2 regions of the Shewanella sp. BC20 genome follow, and region 1 is predicted to be linked to the other one. Evidence: predicted binding sites of a transcription regulator. Region 1 holds the regulator's gene; the other holds the start of a gene.
The links. Region 1 encodes MetJ, which represses methionine synthesis genes. Its sites were predicted from a motif close to TAGACGTCTAGACGTCTA; they were not measured.
Positions count from the first base shown of each region.

Region 2: the regulator MetJ is predicted to act here: its motif matches at 1,622-1,639, upstream of metH (methionine synthase).

Region 1 covers NZ_NHRI01000022.1:61,968-69,646, reverse strand. Annotated here, with positions in the region: gene CBX96_RS18720 (pentapeptide repeat-containing protein) at 296-922, shown strand; gene phsA (thiosulfate reductase PhsA) at 1,403-3,685, shown strand; gene CBX96_RS18710 (4Fe-4S dicluster domain-containing protein) at 3,698-4,264, shown strand; gene nrfD (NrfD/PsrC family molybdoenzyme membrane anchor subunit) at 4,267-5,211, shown strand; gene CBX96_RS18700 (sulfite exporter TauE/SafE family protein) at 5,338-6,081, opposite strand; gene metJ (met regulon transcriptional regulator MetJ) at 6,183-6,497, opposite strand; gene metB (cystathionine gamma-synthase) at 6,720-7,679, shown strand, end outside.
Region 2 covers NZ_NHRI01000007.1:55,382-63,060, forward strand. Annotated here, with positions in the region: gene CBX96_RS09260 (ABC transporter ATP-binding protein) at 1-335, opposite strand, end outside; cobalamin riboswitch at 468-627, opposite strand; gene CBX96_RS09265 (histidine phosphatase family protein) at 808-1,530, opposite strand; gene metH (methionine synthase) at 1,741-5,475, shown strand; gene CBX96_RS09275 (DUF262 domain-containing protein) at 5,967-7,679, opposite strand, start outside.

The DNA of each region.
Region 1 (7,679 bases):
TTGGGGAGGGGAGCAATGCGGCAGCTGAAAATACTTCCCATGAAATCCGAGTAGAGGAATAGATAAGCTTGAGTTTAAAGTGTGACTCGCTAAGCCTTAGAATGGTATTAATCCCAATATAGGCATGCAGTTAGCTCTGTAAATCGGGTTAGCATAGGCGGTCTGAATAAAGGTCGTGGCTAAGCACGATATAAAGCGTGGCCTTTGCATTAACGCCCATTTTTTGTGAATTGAAAAACACAGTTTGCCCATCAGCCCTTAGCCTAGGCAGGGTTGGCACAGATAGAGGTAGTCAATGACAGATGTAAAAACGCCGATGATGGCGCGCGCCACTGCCGAGGGGCGATATTTTTTCTCGCAGCAATTTATCGCCTTAGCCGAAAGCCAAACCCAGTGGCAGGAGTTGGAGTTTGAAGAGTGTGAATTCCACGATTGTCAGTTTAGCGATAGCACATTCCGTAACTGTAAGTTTATCGATTGCCGTTTTGTGGGCTGTAATTTGAGCCTGCTCAAGGTGCCCTTAAGCCAATTTAACGGCGTGCGTTTTGAAGAATGTAAGTTGGTGGGCATAGATTGGACCCGCGCCGCTTGGCCGAGATTATCCTTTGCTGCGCCTTTTAGCTTTAGCGCCTGCATCTTAAACGATTGCTCTTTTATGGGGCTTCAGCTCGATGAAATGGTGCTCGAGGGCTGTAAGGCGCAGGATGTGGATTTCCGTGAGGGCAAGTTTAATCGCGCCAACTTTAGTTACAGCGATTTTCGCCACAGCTTATTTGGTCGTACCGAGTTGATGGAGGCGGATTTCTCCGAGGCGACCGATTACGATATCGATATTTTTAACAATAAAATCAAGGGCGCTAAGTTTAGTCGCGACGAAGCGATTCGCTTATTAAATGGCTTAGAGATCACCTTGGTTGACTAACTCCCTTAGGCATTGGCCTTGCTTATGCCTGACTCCCTTTCAACCATTCCCCTGTGACAACTGGGCGAAACGCTTACCTCATACACTTTGAGCACTCAGCCATTCTAAATATGGGAGTGGTTTTTGAGGGTTTTTGAGAACTTTTTAACTTATCAAAGCCGCGAGCCAGTGCGCTGGCTTAGTACAGGTTTAGGTCAAGCAGGCTTATTGATCTTATTCACGATTTTTTAGAACAATTTTAACTTTTAGTTGCCGCAGATCACACTCAACTTGGCCATGTGGTTTACCACAATATCCGCCTCTCCCTTTCGGGATAACAATCACCCTGAAACAGCAAAATGCCAGCGTTTCTTAAGGCATTGGCATTAATAACTAAAAACCTGTGAGCGAATTTAGTCTTTAACCGCAGTGGTAAGCCAAAGCCTAAGTTTGCGTGTGCCAAGTGGCGCATTAGGGTGGATGAGTGTGATGGAGGTAACCATGATTGAGCTTAATAGGCGAACCTTTTTAAAGGGCGCAGGGGCCAGCGGTGCAACATGTGCATTGGCTAGCCTGTTGCCGGGCAGCTTAGCGGCATTAGAGAGCAAGCAGCTAAAAGGAATGGGCAAAGACATTGCCAGTATCTGTGAGATGTGTTCGACTCGCTGCCCGATTTCGGCGCGGGTGATTGAGGGCAAAAACGTCTTTATCAGTGGCAATAAGGCGGCCAAATCCTTTGGCGGTAAAGTCTGTGCCCGGGGCGGTGCTGGCCATAGTTTGCTTTACGATCCACAGCGGATTGTGAAGCCACTCAAACGGGTGGGTGAGCGTGGCGAGGGCAAGTGGGCCGAGATCTCTTGGGATGAAGCCTATCAACTGATTGCCGATAATCTTAATAAAATCAAACAAGCTTATGGCCCTGAAGCCGTGGCGTTTTCCTCTAAGTCCGGTTCGCAAGAAAAACACTTATTCCATCTCGCCACTGCCTTTGGTAGCCCGAATACCTTTACCCATGCCTCAACTTGCCCCGGTGGTTACGAGATTGCTGCTAAGGCCATGTTTGGCACTAAGGTGAAGCGCGATTTAAGTAACTCCAAATACATCATTAACTTCGGCCATAACCTGTACGAAGGCATCAACATGTCCGAAACCCGCGGCATGATGGCGGCGCAAATGGATAAAGGCGCCAAGCTGGTGGTGTTTGAGCCAAGATTCTCCATCGTCGCCGACAAAGCCGATGAATGGTATGCGATCCGCCCCGGTACCGATGTGGCGGTGGCTTTAGCCTTATGCCATGTATTGATTGAAGATAATCTCTACGACAAGGCCTTTATCGAACGTTATGTTGAAGGGTTTGATGCCTTCGCCGCCGAAGTCAAAGCCTACACCCCTGAGTGGGCCGAAACCGTTTCCGATGTGCCCGCCAAAGATATTCGCCGTATCGCCCACGAATATGCGGCCAAGGCGCCCCATGCTGTGGTGGATTTTGGTCACAGAGCCACCTTTACCACCGAAGAGTTTGAAATGCGCCGCGCCTTGTACGCTGCCAATATTTTGATTGGTAATATCGAGCGTAAGGGCGGTATCTACCTAGGTCAAAAGCCTGGCGACTATAACAAACTGGCGGGAGAAAGCGTGGCGCCCGTATTAGGTAAGCCCGGCGTAAAAGATATGCCTAAGCCTGCGGCGAAACGTATCGACCAAGTGGAAGAGCAGTACGCCATGATGTGGTCATCGGGCGGGATTTATCAAACGATTCTCGATGCGACCTTAACTGCCGTGCCCTATCAATTACACGGCTGGGTGATGTCCCGTACCAACCCAATGCAAACCATGACCGACAGGGCGCGTGTGGTTGAAGCCTTGAAAAAGCTCGATTTTGTTGCCGTGTGCGATGTGTATATCAGTGAAACCGCCGCCTATGCCGACGTCATTTTACCCGAGTCGACTTACCTTGAGCGCGATGAAGAAATCGCCGACAAGTCGGGTAAAAATCCTGCTTACTATGTGCGTCAACGCGTGGTGGAAACCTTGGGCGACACTAAACCCTCATGGCAAATCTTTAAGGACATTGGCCATAAGCTTGGGCTAAGTGAATTTTACCCTTGGGACAACATGGAAACCCTGCAACTGCTGCAGGTGAATCGTGATACCGCACTGCTGCGCCGCATCAAGGATGAAGGTTTTGTTAGCTTCGGCAAGCCCATCATGCTGCGCGAACCTAAGATGGTGGCCGAGTTTACTAAGGCCTACGCCAATGCCAAAGCCGTGGATGAAGACGGCACCTACGGCAGTTTGCTCAGCTTTAAAACCCCAAGCGGCAAGATTGAATTGACCTCGGCCAAGGTTGAAGCCATGGCGCCAGGACGCGGGGTGATTAAGTTCCGCGAAGTGCATTTGAAGAAAGCCGACGAGCTGTACTTTATCCAAGGCAAGGTCGCCGTGCATACCAATGGTGCGACTCACAATATCCCTATGTTAGCTAACCTAATGTCGGATAACGCCATTTGGGTGCATCCCGTCACGGCGGGCAAGTTAGGGATAAGTAACGGTGACCCGATTCGGTTAACCAGCAGCGTGGGTAGCGAAGAAGGCCACGCCTTATTCACCCCGGGCATTCGCCCCGATACCGTGTTTGCCTATATGGGCTTTGGCTCTAAAAACAAAGAGTTGGTTAGAGCGACAGGTAAAGGTATCCACTGCGGAAACTTACTGCCCCATCAAACAGCCCCTGTGTGTGGCATGAATATTCATACGACAGGCGTCACGCTGGCAAAACGCTAATTGGAGGCTCAAATGACGAAAAGATATGTGATGGTGCACGATGAGAACAAGTGCATCGGCTGCCAAGCCTGTAACGTGGCCTGCCGCAGTGAAAATGGCGTCCCCGAGGGCGTGACTCGCTTACAAGTGCGCGTAGAGGGCCCCTTTGGCGAGATGCCACACCTGCACTTTAAGTACCACAGGGTATCGTGCCAGCAGTGTGAAGATGCGCCTTGTGTGAAGGTGTGCCCAACGGGCGCGGCCTATGTGGGTGAGGATGGGATTGTTTCCATCCATGGCGATAAGTGCGTGGGTTGTATGTACTGCGTGGCGGCGTGCCCCTACAAGGTACGTTTTATGAACCCAGAAACCAAAGTGGCTGACAAGTGTAACTTCTGTAAGGACACGCGCTTAGCTCGGGGTGAAGAGCCCGCCTGTGTGACTGTGTGTCCGACCGATGCCTTAGTGTTTGGCGATGCCAACGATCCACAGAGTGAGGTCGCTATGCTACTCAACACTAAGATCACTTACCAAGATAAGACCCATTTAGGCACCAAGCCTAGGGTGTATCGCGTTCCTACCAAAAGAGGGGGGATTTGATTATGAACAATACTTGGGGCGATATGGCGCAATATGATCCCGTCACTTGGCATTGGATCATCGCCGTGTATCTGTTTATGGCGGGTTTATCCGCCGGAAGTTTGCTGATTGGCATTGGCCTGCGTTGGTTTAATAAGGAGCAAGCGCAGGGGGAGACGAGTATTCTCAAGGCCGCAGCCATTATTGGCCCAGTGGCCATTTGCCTAGGCTTGGCATGTTTAGTGTTTGATTTAACGAAGCCTTTCCATTTTTGGCTGATTTTAATCAACTACAACTTCCAGTCTGTAATGGCGATTGGTGTCTTAGCACTACTGGCTTATTCACCCTTAGCATTTGCCTACGCGATTCTTGTGCTGCGCGATGAGCTGCCAAAGTGGGGCTTAGGTTTCCTCGTGCCTATTGCTAAGCTGCTGATGCCCTTTAGAAAGCTGATTGAAGTGCTGCTGTTTATTCTCGCGATTGGCGTGGGTGCTTATACTGGCTTCTTAATTTCGGCCATGAATGCCTATCCGATGTTGAACACTGCGGTATTGCCTGCGCTGTTTTTAGTCTCTGGTTTATCGGCGGGCGCGGCGGCTAATGCGGTGCTGGCGCTGGTGATGTTCAAGACCGATAGCCACGACAAGGCCTTAGCCAAAATGCATGGCTTAGAGCTGCCAGTGATGGCAATCGAAATCATGTTCCTGTTTATGTTGTTCTGCGCCTTGTACTTTCAGGGCGGCGCGGCGGCTGCGGCGCTGGCATCACTCACCTCTGGCGTGTGGGCGAGCGTATTCTGGATTGGCGTGGTCGGGATTGGTTTTGGTATCCCACTGCTATTTATGCTGTTGCCGACCGCGACGCGCCACAGCAAGGGCGCGATGATTATGGTGGCCTGCGCCAGCTTAACCGGCGTGTTAGCACTGAGACACTTTATTGTGTATGCGGGACAAAGCTATCTAAGTTAGTGCCATTGGTTAATGGCAATATCGATGGGGTAAATCACCTATCCCAGCAAGCAAAAAGCACCGATTAACGGTGCTTTTTTTATGGGGGCGATTGGCAGGATTCTATTGCGGTAATTATTGCGGTAATTATTGCGGCAATAGCTCAATCACAGATTTCACCGTAAGCACTAAAGCACTGATAGCGCAGAGGGCTAAGGTTGCCATCTTGGTCTTATGTTTATCCACATTCCCCACCAGTTTGCCCGCCACTAAATAGCCTAAAAAGACCGAGGGCAGTAGCATGAGTGATAACCACAAATGCTTGATTTCGAGTAGGCCCGTCACCCCAAGAATGACCAGGGCTATGGTCGAGCTGAAGATAAAGAAGGCCGACAGTGCGGCGCGAAATTTGGAGGCATCCTTACCCGCCAACAAAATCGCCATCGGTGGGCCACCAATGGCGGCAATATTACCAAAAATCCCCGAGACCACGCCCGCGCCAAACAGGGTTGCCTTATTCACGGGAAGAGTCAATTTATACAGGCTCAGCACCACGGCGACTGCCACAATGCCAGCAATCGCCAGACCAAGAATCGGCTGCGGCGCAAACAGTAGCAGGCTGGCACCGATAAAACCTCCGGGCACTCGACCGATAAGCGCATATTGCAAGCCATTGAATTCTAAATGGCCGCGTTCACGCAGTAGGGTGAGTAGGGCGATGGAAAAACCCATCACAATCACGGGGGCGGGCACTAATTCGGGGTCGACAATATACAGCAACGGGCTCGCCACCACGGCAAGGCCAAAGCCAATCAGACTCTGGGTGAGGGCACCTAAAAACACAATCACAGACGCAATGGCGAGCGTTTGTGGATCTATCAAGGAGAACATAGGATTCCATCAAAACAAAATAGGGATCGTTACTCTAACCCATCAAGCAAGATGAGTATTAACGATCCCTAATGATAAGTAGGATATTGGACGCTTAAGCGTTACTCCATATCTTCCCACTCGATCCCCATCTCGTCCATCAACCTTTTCGCTTCGGCGGGAATGCTGTCTGGGCTATCTTTCGACAGATCGGCATCATCAGGCAGAGGCTGGCCGGTGTAGGCATGCAAAAATGCTTCACACAAGAGTTCGCTATTGGTGGCGTGGCGCAGGTTGTTCACCTGACGACGGGTACGTTCATCCGTGAGGACTTTTAGCACTTTGAGCGGAATAGACACAGTAATTTTCTTTACTTGTTCATTCTTCTTGCCATGTTCAGCATAGGGGCTGATGTATTCCCCATTCCATTCAGTCATTGACTCACCTGTTATAACGCTAAATTCGGGGCAGATTTTAAACCCTTACAGATAACAGTCAAATTATTGCTACTATTTCTTAGTGATTGCAAACAGATTTCTTTATGTTTAGACGTCTAAACGTCTTAACGCCTATTGACGATACCACTGGGCTTAGGTACATTTAGACGTCCAGACATCTCTTTGCGAACTTAGGAGTTCCCGATGACCGCAGGCAAATTAGTGACCGAACGTCAATTAGCCACATTAGCAGTGCGTCAGGGTATCGAAAGCGATACTCAGTATGGCGCGGTGGTGCCGCCAATTTACCTGTCGACTAATTACGCCTTCGATGGTCATAAAAATCCTCGCGAATTTGATTACAGCCGTTCCGGCAATCCTACCCGCAGCATCTTAGGCGATGCCTTAGCTAAGCTAGAAAAGGGCGCAACCGGTGTGGTGACTTGCACTGGCATGGCAGCCATTACCTTAGTGACTACCTTGCTCGGCCCCGATGATTTGCTGGTGGTGCCCCACGATTGTTACGGCGGTTCTTACCGTTTATTCACTAACTTGGCTAAAAAGGGCCAATTTAAACTGCTGGTGGTCGATCAAACCGACGCCCAAGCGCTCGAGCAAGCCATCGCCCAGCAACCTAAGATGGTGTGGATTGAAACCCCATCAAACCCTCTGCTGCGAGTCGTCGATATCAAAGCTATCGCGAAGGCGAGCCACGCCGTAGGTGCTTTAGTGGTGGTGGACAATACTTTCCTCTCGCCCATTTTGCAGCAACCGCTGTTACTCGGTGCCGATATCGTTATCCACTCCACCACTAAGTACATCAATGGTCACAGCGATGTGGTGGGCGGCGCGGTGATCGCCAAAGATCCTCAACTCGGTGAGACCTTACATTGGTGGTCGAACACCTTGGGCTTAACGGGTTCTGCCTTCGACAGTTATCAAACTCTGCGCGGTCTGCGTACCTTAGCCGTGCGCATTCGCGAGCACCAAAGCAATGCCCAGCGTATTGTGGACGTGCTGACGAACAGCTCTGTTGTGAGCAAAGTGTATTACCCAGGCCTTGCGGATCACCCCAGCCATGCCATTGCCGCCAAGCAGCAAAAAGGCTTTGGCGCTATGCTGAGTTTTGAGCTTAAGGGCGGCGAGGCCGAAGTGGTCGCCTTTTTAGATGCCTTAAGTTTA
Region 2 (7,679 bases), on a different contig from region 1:
TCTGTGGTCATATCGAAATATTGCGGCGTATCCTGCTGCACCACCGCCACTTTACAGGCAAACGCCTTGGGCGACAGCTCGCTAATATCCTGCGAAAACAGGCTGATATGCCCTTTAGCTGGGCGAATAAAGCGGTATAAACAGCGCAGCAAACTGGATTTTCCCGCGCCATTGGGGCCAATCAGCCCGAGCATTTCCCCCTGCGGCAGGGCAAAGCTTATCTCCGAGAGAATGGTTTTTCCCTCAATCGCCCAGCTCAATTGGCTCACTTGAAGGGCCATATTAGCGGAAGTCGCAGCGGGCGCTAAGGGCGCAAGGCTCGATGTGGAAGGCATCACTAACGATTGCTCCCACATGGATATTGATTGGTGTTATTTGTGCCAGCAGCCGCTTGGGCCAACAGGGCGAAACTCATAAATGTCATCTTCTGCTCCCTCGAGTTACCCGCTCGAGAACTAAGGCTGCACGCAGCGAAAACAGAAATAGGCAGGTATCCTGACTCGTAGGTAAGAAGCAAAACGCTTCGACTACTCACAGTTGCGGGTACAGTTCGGGCTACTGACGGGCAGCTCCCCGATTCCCTATTATGTTTGGGTTATCCGGCGCGCTTAAATACTGTTGCCTTTAAGCAATAGCACTCAATCGCACAAAATTCCTAACACCTATTTCTGCGACCTTCGAGCTTAACGTACTGGGTTCGTTATCTGGCTCAAACGTCAGGGAAAAGCATTATCCTATATCTTGCTCATTAGGCAATGCTGTTTAAATCAGAAAATTTTCATCATACCGATGGCAGATGCTTTCAAGCTACTCACAGTGACCCGAGGGCCAGTCTAAACGCCAGTATCTTTTACCTTGCTCATCCTCGAGGACATTAATCGTCACCACCGCCGCTACGGGTAAGGCGAGCTGACTGTAAAAACCTAAGGTTTTCACTGCCCCCAGCGCCCTTGACATCAAGTGGCGAATAACTCCGCCGTGGGTCACCACCCAGATATTGGCCGCAGGTGCATTGGCATTAAACTCGCCGTGGGCCTGTTCATCATCCATTGCCAGCAGGGTAAACTCTTTATCGAGGATTTGTTCTATCGCACCATCGATACGGGCTTCGAAGTTTGCCATGGCTTCACCATTGGGCGGCGTCACCTCCCAAGGATTCTGCCAATAGGCCGCCATCCGCTCGCCGTCGCGTTGATATAAGTCATCGAGCAGGCAACCATCCCAATCGCCGAAGGCTATTTCCTGTAACTCCTCCAGCAGGTTGACCTTCAGCGGCAAAGGCGCGGGCGCATCTAAACTTCTGCCCACGGACGCACTCGAATGCAGTTCAGCCGCAAAGGCCTTGGCAAACTCGGCGCAGCGCCTTGAGGTCGAGCTATAAATGCCGTGGCACACAGTCGCCTGCGCCTCCACCGCCGCCGACATCTGCCGCCAGCCCTTGTCGCTCAGTGGCACATCGACTCGGCCACGTAAAATCGCCCCGCCCTCGCATTCTCCATGGCGTAACAGTAATAACCTGAGCTGCTTCATCTGATCTTTCCTTTTATCGTTTTTATCTGGGTTATCTCGCCTATGCTATACCAACTTTAGCCTTGCCCTGACAATCCGATGTCGCGTATTATGGACGTCTATACGTATAAATGTCCAAAACATAACGAACGACATTCAATAATAAAATGCAATTTGTCACCCGATTGCGTACTTTGGACTCAACTTAGCTGTAGTAAAGGTAATCATTTTATGGCGATATCTCTCCATCGAGCCAGCCAAACACTGGCAGACATTCGCAACCAGTTGTCAAAGCGCATTCTGATTTTAGACGGCGCTATGGGCACTATGATCCAAGGCTACAAGCTGGAAGAAGCCGATTACCGTGGCGAGCGTTTCAAGGATTGGCATACCGACGTTAAGGGCAATAACGATCTTTTAGTGCTCACGCAGCCACACATCATCAAACAAATTCACACCGACTACCTATTAGCCGGTGCCGATATTATTGAAACCAACACCTTCAACGCCACCACGATCGCCATGGCCGACTACGACATGCAGTCACTGTCCGCCGAAATTAACCGTGAAGGTGCGCGTCTCGCCCGTGAGGCCTGTGATGAAATCGAAAAAGCCACGGGGAAACCACGTTATGTTGCCGGTGTGTTAGGGCCCACTAACCGCACTTGCTCTATCAGTCCCGATGTTAACGATCCCGGATATCGCAATATCCACTTCGATGAGTTAGTGACCGCTTACTGCGAATCGACCCGCGCCTTAATTGAAGGCGGCGCCGATATCATTATGGTCGAGACCATCTTCGATACCTTAAACGCCAAGGCCGCCTTATTTGCTATCGAAACCGTGTTCGATGAACTCTTTGGGCCAAATTCGCCAGCGCGTTTGCCCGTGATGATCTCAGGCACCATTACCGATGCCTCGGGCCGAACCCTGACCGGACAAACCACCGAAGCCTTTTATAACTCCCTTCGCCATATCAAGCCCTTATCCATCGGCCTTAACTGTGCCCTTGGCCCTAAGGAGCTGCGCCCCTACGTCGAAGAGCTGTCTCGCATCGCCGAATGTTATGTCTCGGCGCACCCTAACGCGGGTCTGCCAAACGAGTTTGGCGGTTACGATGAAACCCCAGAAGATATGGCGAGCGTTATCCAAGAATGGGCCCGTGAAGGCATGCTCAACATTATCGGTGGTTGCTGTGGTAGCACGCCCGAGCATATTAAGGTCATTCGCGAAGCCGTTGAGCCGTTTGCGCCACGGGTACTACCCGAGATCCCCGTCGCCTGCCGTTTATCGGGTTTGGAACCGCTCACTATCGACGCCCAAACCCTGTTTGTGAACGTGGGTGAACGTACCAACGTTACTGGCTCGGCCAAGTTCTTAAAGCTGATCAAAGAAGGTAAATTCGAGCAGGCGCTCGATGTCGCCCGTGAACAGGTAGAAAGCGGCGCGCAGATCATCGACATCAACATGGACGAAGGCATGCTCGATGGTGTGGAGGTGATGCATAAGTTTTTAAATCTTATCGCCTCTGAGCCGGATATCAGCCGTGTGCCTATTATGATCGACTCCTCAAAGTGGGAGGTGATTGAAGCGGGCCTCAAATGTATTCAAGGCAAGGGAATCGTCAACTCTATCTCCTTGAAGGAAGGCGAAGAGAAGTTTATCGAGCAGGCAACCCTAGTGAAACGCTACGGCGCTGCGGCGATTATTATGGCGTTCGACGAGCAAGGTCAGGCCGACACTAAGGCGCGCAAAGTCGAGATCTGTACCCGCGCCTACCGCGTGCTGGTCGATAAGGTCGGCTTTCCGCCCGAAGACATTATCTTCGACCCGAATATCTTCGCCATCGCCACGGGTATCGATGAGCACGATAACTATGCCGTCGATTTTATTGAAGCCATTAAAGAGATTAAGGCCACCCTGCCCCACGCGATGATTTCGGGCGGGGTGTCGAACGTGTCGTTCTCCTTCCGCGGTAACAACCCAGTGCGCGAGGCGATTCACGCGGTATTCCTGTACCACGCGATTAAAGTCGGCATGGACATGGGTATCGTTAACGCGGGCCAATTAGCGATTTACGATGATATCGACCCCGAACTTAAGGATAAGGTCGAGAACGTCGTGCTCAACCTGCCTTGCCCAGTTGAAGGCTCAAACAATACCGAGCAATTGCTTGAGATTGCTGAAAAATTCCGTGGCGATGGCTCAAGTGCCGCCAAGAAGGAAGACTTAGAATGGCGCTCATGGCCAGTTAATCAACGTCTCGCCCATGCGCTGGTCAAAGGCATCACCGAATTTATCGACGAAGATACTGAAGCGGCTCGTCAGCTCGCCTCCCGTCCGCTGGATGTGATCGAAGGCCCGCTGATGGACGGTATGAATATCGTCGGCGACCTGTTTGGCTCGGGCAAAATGTTCCTGCCACAGGTGGTGAAGTCGGCGCGGGTGATGAAAAAGGCTGTGGCCTACCTCAATCCTTTTATCGAGCAAGAGAAGGTCGAGGGCCAATCTAACGGCAGAATTTTGATGGTCACGGTTAAGGGCGATGTGCACGATATCGGCAAGAATATTGTCGGCGTGGTGCTCGCCTGTAACGGCTTTGAGGTGTTCGATTTAGGCGTGATGGTGTCGGTGGAGCGCATTCTTGAGGCCGTGAAAGAGCACAATATCGACATTATCGGCATGTCTGGGCTTATCACCCCAAGCCTCGATGAAATGGTGCACAATGTGAAAACCTTCCACCGTGAAGGCCTCACCATTCCAGCGATTATCGGCGGCGCGACCTGCTCGAAAATCCATACCGCGGTGAAGATTGCGCCCCATTATCCCCATGGCGCGATTTACATTGCCGACGCCTCGCGTGCCGTGCCTATGGTCAGCAAACTAGTCAGCAATGAAACTCGCCAAGCCACTATCGATGAGACTTACGCCGAATACGAAGAGATGCGCGTTAAGCGTTTATCGCAAACCAAGCGTAAGGAAATCGTCTCGCTGGAAGCCGCCCGCGAAAACCGCTGCCAGCACGACTGGGCAAACTACACCCCGTTCAAGCCCAATGTGCTGGGTCGCCAAGTATTTGAAGACTATCCATTAACCGACTTAGTCGACCGCATCGACTGGACACCCTTCTTCCGCGCCTGGGAGCTGCACGGCCATTACCCCGAGATCTTAACCGACAACGTAGTGGGGGTTGAGGCGCAGAAACTGTTCGCCGATGGTCAGGCGATGCTTAAAAAAATCATCGATGAAAAATGGCTCACCGCCAAGGGCGTGATTGGGTTATTCCCCGCCAATACTGTCGGCTTCGATGATATTGAGCTTTATACCGACGAGACTCGCACCGAAGTCGAAATGACCACCCATCACTTGCGGATGCAGCTTGAGCGTGTGGGTAACGATAACTTCTGTCTGGCCGACTTTGTGGCGCCAAAGGACAGCGGCGTTGCCGACTATATGGGCGGTTTTGCCGTGACCGCAGGCCATGGTATCGATGAGCATATCGCCCGCTTTGAGGCCAACCACGATGACTACAACGCCATTATGCTCAAGTGCTTAGCCGACCGTTTAGCCGAAGCCTTTGCCGAGCGGATGCACGAGCGCGTGCGTAAGGAATTCTGGGGTTATGCCGCCGATGAGCAGCTCGATAACGAAGCCTTAATTCGTGAGAAATACAAAGGGATCCGCCCCGCACCGGGTTACCCCGCCTGCCCGGATCACACCGAAAAAGGCCTGCTGTGGGAACTGTTAAAGCCGAATGAGACCATCGACTTAAACATTACCGAAAGCTACGCCATGTTCCCCACCGCCGCAGTATCCGGCTGGTACTTTGCCCACCCGAAATCCCGCTACTTCGGCGTGACCAATATTGGCCGCGATCAGGTGGAGGATTACGCTAAGCGTAAGGGGATGACAGTCGCAGAGACGGAGAAGTGGCTGGCGCCAGTGTTGGATTATGATCCTGAATAATCAGGATCTTTATTACGCTAACGCGGTATGAGATCTAAGATCGGTCTTGCGACCGAAAAGGTCGTGGGGCTTCACCCCACACCCGACCAAGGAGGACTGCTCGTCCTATCCTCCTTGGATTCTCCAAGACGCCCCTAGCGAAGTTACATGCATTGATTAGTGGCTTCGTGCTTATTCGAAAATAGCTAACGCTTCCGATGGGGCGTCCCTTCCCCCCGAAAGCTACGCAGACGTCCTGTCTGCGTCACGCGATTTCCTTCAACGCCCTTCAGCAACTTCGCAGGGGATAGGTGAACTTCTCTGGCATTAGAATTCACTTTTCGCATTGAAAGATTTATGCCAGTTCCATCTCTTTTGTTTGGTAAAGATTATCTGAATGATATCCTAAAAAGGCCAGTTACTAAAACCGTAAGCTATTAAAGAGTAAAAATTATATCTTTATAAATAGTATAAAAAATTTATTAATCGTACCGACAATTAAGGATGCAATGTTATCTCCATATAATATCATATGCATATTCAGCAAGATTTTGTGTTCTTGCCATTATTAATTCTTCAGTCCACTCATCTTGTGGATTTCCATTCAAAAATTCTTGAACAACATAATAATTTGAATTTTGATATACCATTTTTTTTGCAATAAAATCTACTGTTGCCGCATTACCATTAATCATTTCACCCATAGGTAACAAGTTACCAATAGAACCGATAATAGCTAATGGAATAGTCTGGTCAGATTGATTTTTTATATGCTCCAGCGATAAATCGCTTGGTTCAAATTCGTTAGTAGAACGTAGTTTTCTTTCCATTTTAGTAAAAATATATTGTATCAGTTTCTTATTACTTGTATTTTTATTTAAAAACTGTAGTCCTACAAATTTATTTATAAAGTATTCTCTGGTTGGTTTTCTCTCTTCCAACGTCTGGATTACATCTGCAATTATTTCACTACACTCTCTTGTATTTGTGGCATATGTCAAGTTTCTTGCGTTTTTTGCATATATACCTTCAATACCTGATGGGCGCAAACTACAAATTGCATTAAACATAAAATGAAAGTTTTCAATTTTATTTAATGTTTGAATTAACCTTCTTTGCTTTATAAAACCTCTGGATCTTGCCTTGAATAAAGAAAGTAAAAACGAACGCATAATACTCACATTGAAAATACTTAAAGAATTTAGTGAGTTATATATCCCCCTCTGATCTGATTGCGGCCAATCAGTGAGTAACGGTACTGAAATTTTTATATAAGCGTTACAATCAGCATGCAACTCTAAGAGATAATTTTCAGATGTTATATTTCCAGCATCCCATTGCTTTTTAAAAGCTTTATATATATTACGTTTACTTGTGTATGCAAACTTTGTGGTCCAATGATTTATGGAATATTCCTCTAAACTAATTCGTGTTTCTCTAGATGATAGCTCCCTTATTATCTCATTCCATTTTGTTTTAGCAAAATCAATTGGATATGTACTAACCCACTCTTGTAGAACTTTATTTTTAATCAAATCAATAGGGCTAAGATTAATTCCTCTTGCATTTAAAATTTCAAATATAGTATAAGCATCATCACTATTTAATACGTTTACCCTGATAACCTTTAAATGATCTAGTATTAAATCTAGAAACAGATTAAGCAATTCACTATATCTTTGATTATCAATTTCATCTTCAATTCCTAAAGCCTTCTTTAATGATGGTTTTGATATTAACCTAGAAATTTGAGCAAAAGCAGATCTAACTAACTCGTCCTCTTCTGACTCTGGTTCAGATGGATGTCTTTGTAAATCTTGAATTGCGAGTTTAAAATAATTAGTTTGAGATCTTTTATCTAATTTAGGGAATTCTACACCTCGCCTATCTGATGCTTTAATATACGTACTGAACGTTGAGCTTGCAGCACGAACATCACCTATCTCATTCATTGCTCTACAAATTGCTGAAATAAACATTGTAATAACAGTTAATCGCTGTTGACCATCAACAACTTCGACTTCAAAGTCTTCTTCACGTCCAGCAAGAACAAGAGTACCTAAAAAATATTCCTCACAAATAAACGAGTTCTCTTCTTTTTGCATATTCCCAATCAAATCAGCCCATAGTTCATCGATATTCTCTTTAGTCCAAGAGAAGTCACGTTGGTAACGAGGAATAAAATATTGTTTATTAACGGATAACAGGGCATTGATTGTTACTGG